Linked DNA regions of Ruegeria pomeroyi DSS-3. The protein of the gene in region 1 interacts with the protein of each later gene in a pairwise test. Links are inferred from orthologs where the notes say so. Each region holds a gene or a part of one and is shown in the gene's direction. Other genes may lie near its edges.

The links. Proteins that work in one complex are often made in the same cells at the same time.
Region 2: the proteins of accC (region 1) and ribD interact in binary tests that used the Escherichia coli proteins (3 or more experiments, as listed by UniProt). The link is inferred for Ruegeria pomeroyi DSS-3 from one-to-one orthologs.

What each region holds. Positions count from the first base shown.
Region 1 is NC_003911.12:1,056,258-1,064,374, reverse strand. What follows is about bases 2,376-5,368. They hold accC (acetyl-CoA carboxylase biotin carboxylase subunit), read left to right. Parts: upstream 2,376-3,193; coding sequence 3,194-4,543; downstream 4,544-5,368. Other genes in these bases: SPO_RS05075 (DUF2155 domain-containing protein), read right to left, coding at 5,191-5,368; aat (leucyl/phenylalanyl-tRNA--protein transferase), read left to right, coding at 4,595-5,227; accB (acetyl-CoA carboxylase biotin carboxyl carrier protein), read left to right, coding at 2,689-3,183; SPO_RS05095 (LuxR C-terminal-related transcriptional regulator), read left to right, coding at 2,376-2,541. Also shown: SPO_RS05105 (class I adenylate-forming enzyme family protein), read right to left, coding at 1-757; SPO_RS05100 (acetyl-CoA acetyltransferase), read right to left, coding at 754-1,914; more of SPO_RS05095, read left to right, coding at 2,005-2,375; more of SPO_RS05075, read right to left, coding at 5,369-5,541; outer membrane lipid asymmetry maintenance protein MlaD, read right to left, coding at 5,547-6,002; SPO_RS05065 (NADH:ubiquinone oxidoreductase subunit NDUFA12), read right to left, coding at 6,013-6,396; SPO_RS05060 (RidA family protein), read right to left, coding at 6,488-6,850; ATP-dependent Clp protease ATP-binding subunit ClpX, read right to left, coding at 7,015-8,117. UniProt on the Escherichia coli protein: This protein is a component of the acetyl coenzyme A carboxylase complex; first, biotin carboxylase catalyzes the carboxylation of the carrier protein and then the transcarboxylase transfers the carboxyl group to form malonyl-CoA.
Region 2 is NC_003911.12:1,872,985-1,877,570, forward strand. What follows is about bases 1-2,983. They hold ribD (bifunctional diaminohydroxyphosphoribosylaminopyrimidine deaminase/5-amino-6-(5-phosphoribosylamino)uracil reductase RibD), read left to right. Parts: upstream 1-948; coding sequence 949-2,019; downstream 2,020-2,983. Other genes in these bases: SPO_RS08915 (secondary thiamine-phosphate synthase enzyme YjbQ), read left to right, coding at 1-329; nrdR (transcriptional regulator NrdR), read left to right, coding at 458-928; SPO_RS08930 (capsular polysaccharide biosynthesis protein), read right to left, coding at 2,223-2,983. Outside these bases: more of SPO_RS08930, read right to left, coding at 2,984-4,226; SPO_RS08935 (polysaccharide biosynthesis/export family protein), read right to left, coding at 4,230-4,586. UniProt on the Escherichia coli protein: Converts 2,5-diamino-6-(ribosylamino)-4(3h)-pyrimidinone 5'-phosphate into 5-amino-6-(ribosylamino)-2,4(1h,3h)-pyrimidinedione 5'-phosphate.

The sequences.
Region 1 (8,117 bases):
TCATCCGCTTGACCATGGTGGGCGCGGCAAACATCTGGACCCGGGTGAAATGGCGCGCCAGACCGAAGATCTCACCCGGCTCGAACCCGCCCGAGGCCGGGCAGACATGGCGCGCCCCGCGCAGCACATGCACCATGTTGTACAGCCCGGCGCCATGGCTCATCGGGGCGGCATAAAGCACCGTATCCTCGGGTGTGACCGGATCCACATCCACCGGATAAGCCAGTGAGACCGCCATCAGCATCCGGTGGGTGATCATCACCCCCTTGGGCCTGCCCGTGGTGCCCGAGGTGTAAAAGAGCCAGGCCAGATCACCCGGATCGCATTGCGCCGGTGCCGCGACCGGATCGGCGGCAAGGATCGCGGCCAGCCCGGCCGTACCCGTCTCGACAATGCGGCCCGGCGCCTGCGCCGCGTGCAGCGCCGCGGCGAGATCGGGTGCAGCAAAGGTGATCGTGGTTTCGGAGTCGGCAAGGATGAACGCCGCCTCGCGCCCGTGCAGCTTGGCATTGATCGGCACTGCGGCAGCCCCGGCATACCAGATGCCGTATTGCAGGATCAGGTAATCGGGGCTGTTGCCCATGAACAGCGCAACCCGGTCGCCCGGCGCCACGCCCTGACTGCCGAGCCATCCCGCCACCCGCGCGGCGCGGTCGTGAAACGCCGCATAATCGGCCACCAGATCGCGCCCGAGAAACAGCGCCGGGCGCTCGCCACCCGCCTGCGCCTGCCGCGCCAGCCAGAGGCCGATGTTCATGCCTTGACCGGTTCCAGGATCGAGGCGTAATTGGCAACCCCCGATCCCCCCATGTTGAAGACCAGCCCCAGTTCGGCGCCCGGATGCTGCATCGCATCCGCCTGTCCCAGCACCTGGCGCGCGATGAGCGCATGCATGGATACACCTGTGGCGCCGACCGGATGCCCCTTGGCCTTGAGCCCGCCGGACAGGTTCACCGGCAGGCGCCCGCCTTCATGGACGACACCGCCCTCCAGCAGATCGGCGGCATGGCCATGGGCCGCCAGCCCCATCGCCTCGTAGATCAACAGCTCGGCAATGGTGAAACAGTCATGCACCTCGGCCACGTCGATATCGCTGACGGTAACCCCGGCCCGGTCATAGGCCCGGTGGATGGCCCGGCGCGGCCCCTCGAAGGCCAGCAGATCGCGCTGCGACATCGGCATAATATCGTTCACTTGCGCCACGCCACGCAGCCGCGCGGCCTTGGTCACGTCACCCAGCATGTCGTCGGCCACCAGCACCAGCGCCGCCGCCCCGTCCGAGACCAGCGAACAGTCGGTCTTTTTCAGCGGCGCGGCGATGATCGGGTTGCGATCGGACACCTCGGCACAGAACGCCTCGTCCAACGGTTTCTGCAACTGCGCCAGCGGGTTGTTGACCGAATTGCCGTGGTTCTTGGCGGCAATCCGGGCCAGCGCCCGGCTGTGATCGCCGTAACGCTCGAAATAGGCCTGCGCAAACTGCGCAAAGACACCCGGAAAGGACAGGCCCGCCTCTTCCTTTTGATACGCCGCATGGCCCAGGGCGGCGGCCACTTCGGCGGTGGGCAGATGCGTCATCTTTTCCACCCCGATCACCAGCGCCACCCGCGCCTCGCCCGACAGGATCGCCTGACGCGCGGCAAACACCGCCGCCGAACCCGAGGCACAGGCGTTTTCCAGCCGGGTCGCGGGTTTGAAGCGCAGGGCGGGGTCGATGCTCATCGCCAGCGACGCGGGGAACCCATCGCCAACCAGCCCGGCGTTGAAATGCCCGACCCAGATACCATCGACCGCCTCGGCGCCCAGCCCGGCATCAGCCAATGCATCGCGCCCGGCGGCGGTGATCATGTCCTCGACCGACATGTCTGTCAGCTTGCCGAACTTGGTATGCCCCCAGCCCGCGATGGAAACCATGGTTCATCCTCCCCAAATGATTTGTGGCAAATCCTGCCAAGACGCAGCTTTCGCTTCAATTCCGTAGAAATACCCGTCACCATACACAGCATGAGCGATCCCGGCTTCGAATATGCGCCTATCGGTCTGGTAGAGCTGGAAAACCGCGTCATCCGGCGGTGCAACCTGCATTTTGCCAGCATGTTCGGCGGGCAGGAAAGCGAGTATCGCGACATGCCGCTGCTCAGGCTGTATCCCAGTCACGAGGATTTCGAGCGCATCGGCAAGCGTGGCCTGCAGGTTATGCGCGAAACCGGCTATTACACCGACGAACGCATCATGCGCCGCCGCGACGGCGATCTGTTCTGGTGCCGGGCGCGGGGCAAGTCGCTGACGCCCGACGACCCGTTCCGCCACGGGATCTGGAGCTTTGCCGACATCTCGGAAGAGCGCCGGGTGGTCGAGCTGACCCCGCGCGAACGCGAGGTGGCGCTGCTGACCTGCCGGGGCCTCTCGGCCAAGGAGGTGGGCGTCGAACTGGGGCTCAGCTATCGCACCATCGAGGCGCATCGCGCCCGGTTGCTGCAAAAATTCGGCGCCCGCAAACTGCCGGAACTGGTGGCAAAACTGTCCGGGATGCCGCTTTGATCGCATTTTCCTCGCAATCGAGCGGCGCAAACCCCATGTTTCCCGGTGACAGGGCGCTTTTCATGGCCCGACGCTTGGCCTATAACGCCGCGTAATTCACGAGCCCGACCACCACAAACGGGCCAAGGGGAACCGTCGAGGACACTCATGACAGACAGCAGACACGAAGCGGATGTGGCATTCATCAAGGCGCTGGCCGAATTGCTGCGGGAAAACGATCTGACCGAAGTGCAGGTCAAGCGTGAATATGGCGAGGAAGACAGCCTGAACGTGCGCGTCAGCCGCGTGTCGCCCGTTGCCGCCGCACCGGTACAGGTTGCCGTGCCCGCCGCGCCCGTGGCCGCCGCACCGGTCGCGCCCGCAGCGCCCACCGCCGCACCGGCCAGCGCCGAGGACCCCGCCGCCCATCCGGGCGCCGTCCCCTCGCCCATGGTTGGCACCGTCTATCTGCAGCCCGAACCGGGCGCGCCCTCTTTCGTCAGCGTCGGCGCCAGCGTTGCCGAGGGCGACACGCTGCTGATCGTCGAGGCGATGAAGACCATGAACCACATCCACGCACCGCGCGCGGGCACCGTCAAACGCATCCTGGTGGGAGACGGCGACGCCGTGGAATTCGGCACCCCGCTGGTCATCATCGAATAAGGGCGCAATCATGTTCGACAAGATCCTGATTGCGAACCGAGGCGAGATCGCCCTGCGTGTGATCCGCGCCGCGCGCGAGATGGGGATCGCCACGGTTGCCGTGCACTCCACCGCCGACAGCGACGCGATGCATGTGCGCATGGCAGACGAATCGGTCTGTATCGGCCCCCCGCCCGGCAACCAGAGCTATCTTTCGGTGCCCGCCATAATCTCGGCCTGCGAGATCACCGGTGCTCAGGCGATCCATCCCGGCTATGGCTTTCTGTCCGAAAACGCCGGTTTCGTGCAGATAGTCGAAGACCACGGCATCACCTTCATCGGCCCTTCGGCCGAGCATATCCGCATCATGGGCGACAAGATCACCGCCAAGGACACCGCCAAGGAACTGGGTATCCCCGTGGTCCCCGGCTCGGATGGTGGTGTGGCAGATGTGGCCGAGGCGCGCCGGGTCGGCGAGCACATCGGCTATCCGGTGATCATCAAGGCCACCGCCGGTGGTGGCGGTCGCGGCATGAAGGTCGCCCGCAATGCCAAGGAGATGGAGCACGCCTTTTCCACCGCGCGCTCCGAGGCCAAGGCCGCCTTTGGCAATGACGAGGTCTATATCGAGAAATACCTGACCACGCCGCGCCATATCGAGATCCAGGTGTTTGGCGACGGCAAGGGCAACGCGGTGCATCTGGGCGAACGTGACTGCTCGCTGCAACGCCGTCACCAGAAAGTGTTCGAAGAGGCCCCCGGCCCCTGCATCACCCCCGAGGAACGCGCGCGGATCGGCAAGATCTGTGCCGATGCGGTGGCCCGGATCAACTATATCGGCGCCGGTACCGTGGAATTCCTCTACGAGAATGGTGAGTTCTACTTCATCGAGATGAACACCCGCCTGCAGGTGGAGCATCCGGTGACCGAGGGCATCTTTGGCGTCGATCTGGTGCGCGAGCAGATCCGGGTTGCCGCTGGCCTGCCGATGTCCTTTACCCAGGACGATCTGCAGATCAACGGCCACGCGATCGAGGTGCGGATCAACGCCGAGAAACTGCCGAATTTCTCGCCCTGCCCCGGCAAGATCACCGCCTATCACGCGCCCGGCGGTCTGGGTGTGCGGATGGATTCTGCGCTTTATACCGGCTATTCGATCCCGCCCTATTACGACAGCCTGATCGCCAAGTTGATCGTGCAGGGCCGCGACCGCCCCGAGGCGCTGGCGCGTCTGCAACGGGCGCTGAGCGAGCTGATCGTGGACGGCATCGACACCACGGTGCCGCTGTTTCACGCGCTGCTGCAAGAGCCTGACGTCCAGAGCGGTACCTATAACATCCACTGGCTGGAGCGCTGGCTTGCGGAGAATCTGGCCGACTGACCATGTGGGCCGGGTCCCTGATCCGGCCCCTCTCCGCGCGGCGAGCACGATATGAGCCTGCCGCCCGAAATCCTGCTGCATGGCTATTCCATCGGCATCTTTCCGATGGCCGAACATCGCAACGACCCGGACGTGTTCTGGGTCGATCCGATCCGGCGCGGCGTCTTTCCCCTGAACGGGTTTCACCTGTCACGCAGCCTGGCCCGGCGCATGCGGCGGGGCGGCTACCAGGTCAGCATCGACCGTGATTTCGCAGGCGTTCTGGATGGTTGCGCCGACCGGGCCGAGACCTGGATCAACCCCGAGATCCGCGCCAGCTATCTGGCGCTGCACCACCTGGGCCATGCCCATTCGCTGGAAGTCTGGCAGGCCGGGCAGCTGATCGGCGGCGTCTATGGCGTGGTGCTGGGCGCGGCCTTTTTTGGGGAAAGCATGTTCTCGCGCCGCACCGATGCGTCAAAGATCGCGCTGGCGCATCTGGTCGACCGGCTGCGCCAGACCGGGTTCGCCCTGTTTGACACCCAGTTCCTGACTGCGCATCTGGCCTCGCTGGGCGCGGTGGAAATCCCCCGCGCCGAATACCGGCGCCAGCTGGAGCGCGCGCTGAACGGGGCGGCGGATTTCGCGGCCGTGATCGAGCAGAGCCCTCAGGGCGTCATACAGCGGATCACCCAGACGTCATAGCGCGAATGGTCAAGCGCGCTCAGCGCCGGGGACGAGGCGATCATCCACCCGTCAAAGATCGCCTGGCGCTGGCCGCGTTCCCAGATGGTGAGATAGGCAAAGGCGTCGCCGGTGGGGTTCTCGACCGGATAGCGGCAATCGCCCAGCGCCACATCCAGCCCGTAAATCTCGGCCGTGCCGCCGGTTGCGACCCTGAAATCCTCGGTCTGGCCGCTGACCTTGTCGAGCCCGCGCAACATCGCCCCGGTGCCCGAGGTCACCGCATCCCCCGCCACAAGCGGCGCTGGCAACAGCGCCAGCAGGACCGCCACCAGACGGATCACTCGCCGCTCCCGTCGCCTGCCACGAACTTGACCAGCAGCGAGATCAGGCTGACCGCGCCCTGGGTGTCGTCGATCACGTCGCCCGGTTCGAAGTAGAAGGCCGAACCGCCCGGCATGATTTCAAGGAAATTGCCGCCCAGCAGCCCCTCGGACGAGATCACCGCCGCGCTGTCGTCGGGAATCTGGATCCCCTCGCTGACGGTGAACCGGGTGTCGGCGCGATAGCTTTCGGGGTTCAGATCGACCCCGGTGACGGTGCCGATCTTGACCCCGGCCAACCGCACATCGGTGCCCACCGTCACCCCTTCGAGCGAGCGGAACGAGGCCGCCAGCTCATAGCCGCCGGTGCCGCGCGACAGGCCGGTGGCCTGGCTGGCATAGATGCCAAAGGTCAGCGCCGCGGCCAGAACCGCCCCGCCGACCAGAACTTCTGTCATGTTGTGGCTGGACATATCCGCCTCTTTATTCCGGGCTCCAGGCCTCGTAATCGCGCCGTTCGACCGGCTTGGTCCGGCGCAACGATCCCGCCGGGACATAGGCCAGAGGCGTACCGGTCAGGTTTTCCTGATGCGGTTTTTCCCAGGCCTTGTGGGGCAACGGCCGCTCGCTCGGCGGTTCGTCCCAGGTCCGGTGCAGCCAGCCATGCCATTCCGGATCAATCCGGCTGGCCTCGGCCTCGCCGTTGAAGATGACCCAGCGCTGGCTGTCATCACCATTGCGGTAAAAGATGTTGCCCTGCGCGTCCTCGCCCACCCTTGTCCCCTTGCGGGCGGTATAGATCCGGGTGTTCAGCGTGGCACCGTTCCACCAGGTCACGGCGCGCAGCAGGGTGTTCAGGATTCCCATAGGGTACCTCCGAAAATGACTTACCAGCAGATATGACCGATGCGCGCGCCAAGGTCCAGAGGCCAGCCCCCGTGACAGGCGCGCGCAGCTCTCATTGTGGCAACAAGGCCGTGACTTCGATCTCGATCCGGTACTTGGGGTCGATGAGGCCGCATTCGATCATGGTCGCCGCCGGCGGATTGGCGCCAAAGGTCTCGGCCAGGATCGGCCAGCAGGGTTCGAACTCGGCCGCGTCCGGCAGATAATAGGTCACCCGCACCACATCGGCGAATCCAGCACCGGCCTCTTTCAGAGCCGCGCCGATGACCTCCAGGGCCGAACGGCACTGCGCCACCACATCCTCGCCCTGCCCCACGGTTCCGGCCACATGGACAAAGCCACCCGCCACCACCGCTCGGCAATAGCCGATCTTGGCCTCAAACGGGCCACCCGATGAAATCCGCCTTATGCGCATCTTGCCTGCTCCTTCCCGATTGCCATGCCTGCACATGGCCTTTTCACTTTGCTCAAAATACTCCGGGGGCGTCACCGCAAGTGACGGGGGCAGCGCCCCTTCTCCCCTCTCAACGGAAAACGGCGCGGAAATTCCGCGCCGTCCTATCCTCACGCGTCCGGGCCTCAGCCCGCGCTGGCCGACCCCTTTTCGGCATCGGCATAGATCAGCAGCGGCTGCGCGTCCGAGGTCACCGCCTCTTCGTTCACCACCACCTTGGTCACGTTATCCATGCTGGGCAGGTCGAACATGGTATCCAGCAGGATATCCTCCATGATCGAGCGCAGGCCGCGCGCGCCGGTCTTCCGTTCGATGGCCCGCTTGGCAATCGCCTTCAGCGCGTCATCGGTAAAGTCCAGCTCGGTATCTTCCAGTTCGAACAGGCGCTGATACTGTTTGACTAGCGCGTTCTTGGGTTTGGTCAGGATGGTGACCAGCGCATCCTCGTCCAGATCCTCCAGCGTCGCCAGAACCGGCAGACGGCCGACAAATTCCGGGATCAGGCCGAATTTCAGCAGGTCCTCGGGCTCCAGTTCGGTAAAGAGCTCGCCCACACCGCGCTCGTCGCTGGCGCGCACATCGGCGCCAAAACCCATCGCGCTGCCCTTGCCGCGCTGCGCGATGATCTTGTCGAGCCCCGCAAAGGCGCCGCCGCATATAAACAGGATATTGGTGGTATCCACCTGCAGGAATTCCTGCTGGGGATGCTTGCGCCCGCCCTGCGGCGGCACGCTGGCCACGGTGCCTTCCATCAGCTTCAAGAGCGCCTGCTGCACCCCCTCGCCCGACACGTCGCGGGTGATCGAGGGGTTTTCCGACTTGCGGGTGATCTTGTCGACCTCGTCGATATAGACGATGCCGCGCTGGGCGCGTTCGACATTGTATTCGCTGGCCTGCAACAGCTTGAGGATGATGTTCTCCACATCCTCGCCCACGTAACCGGCCTCGGTCAGGGTGGTCGCGTCGGCCATGGTAAAGGGCACGTCCAGGATCCGCGCCAGCGTCTGCGCCAACAGCGTCTTGCCGCAGCCGGTCGGGCCGATCAGCAGGATGTTCGACTTGGCCAGTTCGATATCGCTGCCAGCCTTCTGGGCGTGGTTCAGACGCTTGTAATGGTTGTGTACGGCGACCGAGAGCACCCGCTTGGCGGTGGACTGGCCGATCACATAGTCATCCAGCACATCGCAGATATCGCGCGGCGTGGGCACCCCGTCCGAGGATTTCAGGC
Region 2 (4,586 bases), 810 kb from region 1 along the record:
AGGGCGACGGGCTGCTGACGCTGATGGTGCGGCATACCTCGTGCTCGCTGTTGATCCAGGAAAACGCCGACCCAGAGGTGCAGAGCGATCTGACCGCCTATTTCGACCGGCTGGTGCCGCCCGCCGATCACCCCTCGATGCGCTATCTGCGCCATACCTACGAAGGCCCCGATGACATGCCCGCCCATATCAAGGCGGCGCTGATGCCGGTGTCGCTGGGCATTCCGGTGCGGGCGGGGGCGCCCATGCTGGGCACCTGGCAGGGTCTCTATCTGGTCGAACACCGCCGCGCGCCCCATGACCGCCGGATCGCCGCCCATTTCGCCTGACCCGGGCCCCTCATTATCTAGGGGCTGCAAATCTCCTCTACCCAAATCCTAGCGTTGGGCCTATAGTTGTGGATAAGTGAGCCGAAGCGTTCACAAAAGAGGCGGATTAACGGACGAGGAGACGGCGGATGCGCTGCCCGTTTTGCGGAAATATCGACACTCAGGTCAAGGATTCACGCCCGGCAGAGGATCATGTCTCGATCCGCCGACGCCGGTTCTGCCCCGCGTGTGGCGGCCGGTTCACCACCTACGAACGGGTTCAACTGCGCGATCTGGTGGTCATCAAGACCAGCGGCAAGCGCGAGGATTTCGATCGCGACAAGCTGGAACGCTCGATCCGCATCTCGATGCAGAAACGGCCGATCGACCCCGAACGGATCGACCAGATGATTTCCGGCATCGTGCGGCGTTTGGAAAGCATGGGCGAAACCGACATCCCGTCGAAGAAGATCGGCGAGATCGTGATGGAGGCGCTGGCTCGGATCGACACCGTCGCCTATGTTCGTTTTGCCAGCGTTTACAAGAACTTCCAGGCGGCTGACGACTTCGAGGACTTTGTCCACGAGCTGCGCCCGCCAAGCCCGCCAACCGAAGAGTGAGCATGTCTGACGCGCGATACATGGCGCTGGCCCTATCCCTGGGCCGGCGTGGGCAAGGTGTCTGCTGGCCCAATCCGGCAGTGGGCTGCGTCATCGTCAATGAGGGTCGCATCGTCGGGCGGGGCTGGACCCAGCCGGGCGGGCGGCCCCATGCCGAGGTGGTCGCACTGGCCCAGGCCGGTGGGGCGGCGCGCGGCGCCACCGCCTATGTCACGCTGGAACCCTGCGCCCATCACGGCAAGACGCCACCCTGCGCCGAGGCGCTGATCGCTGCTGGCGTGGCGCGGGTGGTCGCCGCCATCGAGGATTGCGATCCGCGTGTGGCGGGCAACGGGTTCGAGATGCTGCGCCGCGCCGGGATCGAGGTGTCGGTCGGCATCGGCGAGGATGCGGCAGCGCGCGATCTGGCGGGCTTCTTCCTCAAGACCGAGCTGGGCCGGCCTTGGGTCACCCTGAAACTGGCCAGCAGTTTTGACGGCCGCATCGCCACGGCCTCGGGCGAAAGCCAATGGATCACCGGACCCGAGGCGCGGCGCGCGGTGCACGCCATGCGCGCGCGCCACGATGCGGTGCTGGTGGGGGCCGGAACGGCGCGCTCGGATGATCCCTCGCTGACGGTGCGCGACATGGGCGTGGCGCAACAGCCGGTTCGGGTGGTGGTGTCGCGCTATCTCGACCTGCCGTTGATGAGCCAGCTGGCCCGGACCGCGCGGCAGGTGCCGGTCTGGCTCTGCCATGGGCCCGGCGTGGATGGTGACCGCGTCCGCGCCTGGGAAGGCACCGGCGCGCGTCTGATCCCCTGTGCGGTCGAGGCCGGACAGATCAGCGCGACCGACCTGCTGCGGCAATTGGGCGGGCAGGGGCTGACCCGGGTGTTCTGCGAAGGCGGTGCCTCGCTGGCCGCCTCGCTGTTGGCGGCCGACATGGTGGACGAGCTGGTAGGCTTTACCGCGGGCCTTGCGATCGGGGCCGAGGGCTTGCCCGCCGTGGGTGTGCTGGGGCTGGAACAGTTGTCCGAGGCGGCGCGCTTCGACCTGATCGAGACCCGCGCCATCGGCGCCGATATCCTGCATCGCTGGCAACGCCAATAGGTGGGCCTTGATCCCATTGAGCGCCTTCGGCGCGCTTTATCCTGGGCTTTGTGGCGCGGCAACGCCGGTTTTCAGGCGACGGGCCCTGTTGCGCGAACGGATGCTTCCGGCGGGAGTTTTTGTTGCGAAATGAAGGGGCTGCTGCTTCTTTCTGGTCCTAAATACTCATTTCCGGCCCCGTCAAGCGCGCAAGGATGCGGGTTTCAGCGCCACAGATGGGCATGGGTAGCCAGCAGGCCTTGCAGCTTTGACAGCAGCCGGTTGGCGGGCCCGGGATGGGGGATGGCGCCAGAGGCGAGGCGTTGGGCGGCAACCTCGACCGGGCAGGGCTGGCCCGTACGCGGATCCCAGTAGCGCGGGTAGTCGATCAGCGCGGCATGGACGAGGCCGGCCAGGTCCGGCCGCGCCTGCCGCCGCGCCGGGATGGGGCCCAGGTCGCGGGTGAGGCCCCAGCCAGCATAGAAGGGCGCGCCGAGCGTGGTCACCGGCAGGCCGCGCAGCAAGGCCTCGAAGCCCAGCAGAGAGGTCAGCGTCCAGACTTCGTTCACCTGATCCAGAAGCTGCATCGGGTCGGCTTGGGTCGCGATCACATCGGCCAGCGTGCCCGGGTCGATGCCGCCGACACGCAACCCCGCCTCGACGTCGGGGTGTGGCTTGTAGACGATCACCGCCTGCGGATGCGCGGCGCGGACGCTGCGCAACAGGTCCAGATTGCTGCGTATCTCGCCGGTGCCGGTCAGGATCGAGGCGTCGTCCTCGACCTGGCCGGGCACCAGGATGCGGTGGCCGGGGGGCAGGTCGGGCAGGGCGCCGCCGAGGTTGTATTTGCTGATGCGCGCGGTGGTGAGCATGCGGATCAGCGCCTCGGCCCGCTGGCGCTGGTCGGCGCGCAGCTCGGCGCGGCGGGCGATCAGGCTCTCCAATGCGCTGGGGCGGGTCGGGTCGTAATAGATGCCACTGTCATCGGTGACCAGCGACAGCGGCGGCACCAGTTCCGCCCCCAGCCCGCGCGAGCGCAGAAAGCCGTCCTCGACCCGGGTGGCTGTGTCGCTGGCCGCTGCGCGCGCGGCCCAGACCATATGCGGGCGCGGATCCCCGGCGGCGGGCGTGTCGGTAAAGCTGATCCGGCCAAAGCGTCCGAACATGCGTTTCAGCGGGCGGCGTTTCCACAGGCGCATGCCTCCCGCTGTCCATCCCGCCCGATCCTGCCGCCAGGCGCGGGTCTGCGCCTCAAGCGTGTCGAGCACGGTTTCCAGCTCGCAAAGCTTGTCGCCGAACGGATCGTACCAGGTGGGATAAAGGATCATTGCGGCGGCAAAAAGCTGTGCGCGCGTCAGGCGGCGCTCGCGGCGGGGCACCGGGTGTTCGTCCAGCGTCAGCCCCCAGCCGGCATAGAAGGGCTGGCCAAAGACGCGCGGCTTGTGCCCGGCCAGGATCGCCTCGAACCCCAGTTGCGAGGACAGGGTGTAGACGCCCACTGCGCCGTCGAGCAGGGCCCAGGGGCTGAGCGGGGCGTCGTAAAGGCTGACGCGTACGCTGATATCGCGCTCGCCATAGTAGCCGGGGCGGAACCCGGCGGCGGTTTCGGGATGGGTCTTGATCAGCACCCTTGCGCCGGGGTGTTCCTCTTGCGCAAAGACAAGCATCTCGCGGAACAGCGCGTCATTGCCGCCGCTGGCGGTGACCGAAGCATCGCCGCGGGTCTGGTCGATCACCAGAACATAGCCCGGTTCGGGCAGCGGCAGATCGGGATCGGTGGCGCAGTACTTGCTCAGATGGTTTTCGCGGATGCGCGCCATGGCGTCGCGGGCCCGGTTCAACAGCGTGGTATCGTCCAGCGGGGCGCTGGTCAGCAGCTGCTCCAGATCGCTGGGCGTTGTGGGGTCGAAATGCACGCCCGCGCGGTCCAGCAACAGGCCCAGCGGCGGTTCGCCCGCGCGGCCGGGAAAGAGCGAGCGCAGAAAGGCATCCTCGACCCGCAGCAGCGGGGCCGCGTGGCGCGCGGCCACGGCCAGGCCGCGATGCGCGGTCGGGCTGTTGCCCCAGATACCGACCTGATCGCCCTCGGACGGCAGGCCCAGCCGGATATCGTAGCCCGCCAGCGTCAGGATGCGGCGCAAGCGGCGTTGGGTGAGAAAACCACCGTTATAAACGAACAGCCGGGAGCGGTCGCTCCCGGCTGCCCGGTTCATGCCACTGGGCGACATGCGTCAGCTGCCAGCGATCGTCTGCAGGTTGGCCAGCGGGGTCAGGCCGCCGGAGATAAGCGAGATGGTCTTGGTCCACTGGGCATAGGGCGCTTCGGTGACGTAAAGCGTGTCCTCGTCCCGGATCACGAAATCGCGGGCGGTGAACAACCCGTTGGGTTCGGTCAGGTTCAGCACGTAAACCATGCGCTGCGCGCCCTGCAGGTCGTCGCGGCCCAGAACCAGGCCGGCAATCTCGGCCGGCTCGTTGCGGAACACAAAGACACCGGTCGGATCCGAGGCCGCCGAGATCAGGCCGCCGACCTGGGCGATGGCCTCGAGTGCGGAGAGGTCCTGTGTTTCAAAGGGCACGCGGGCCTG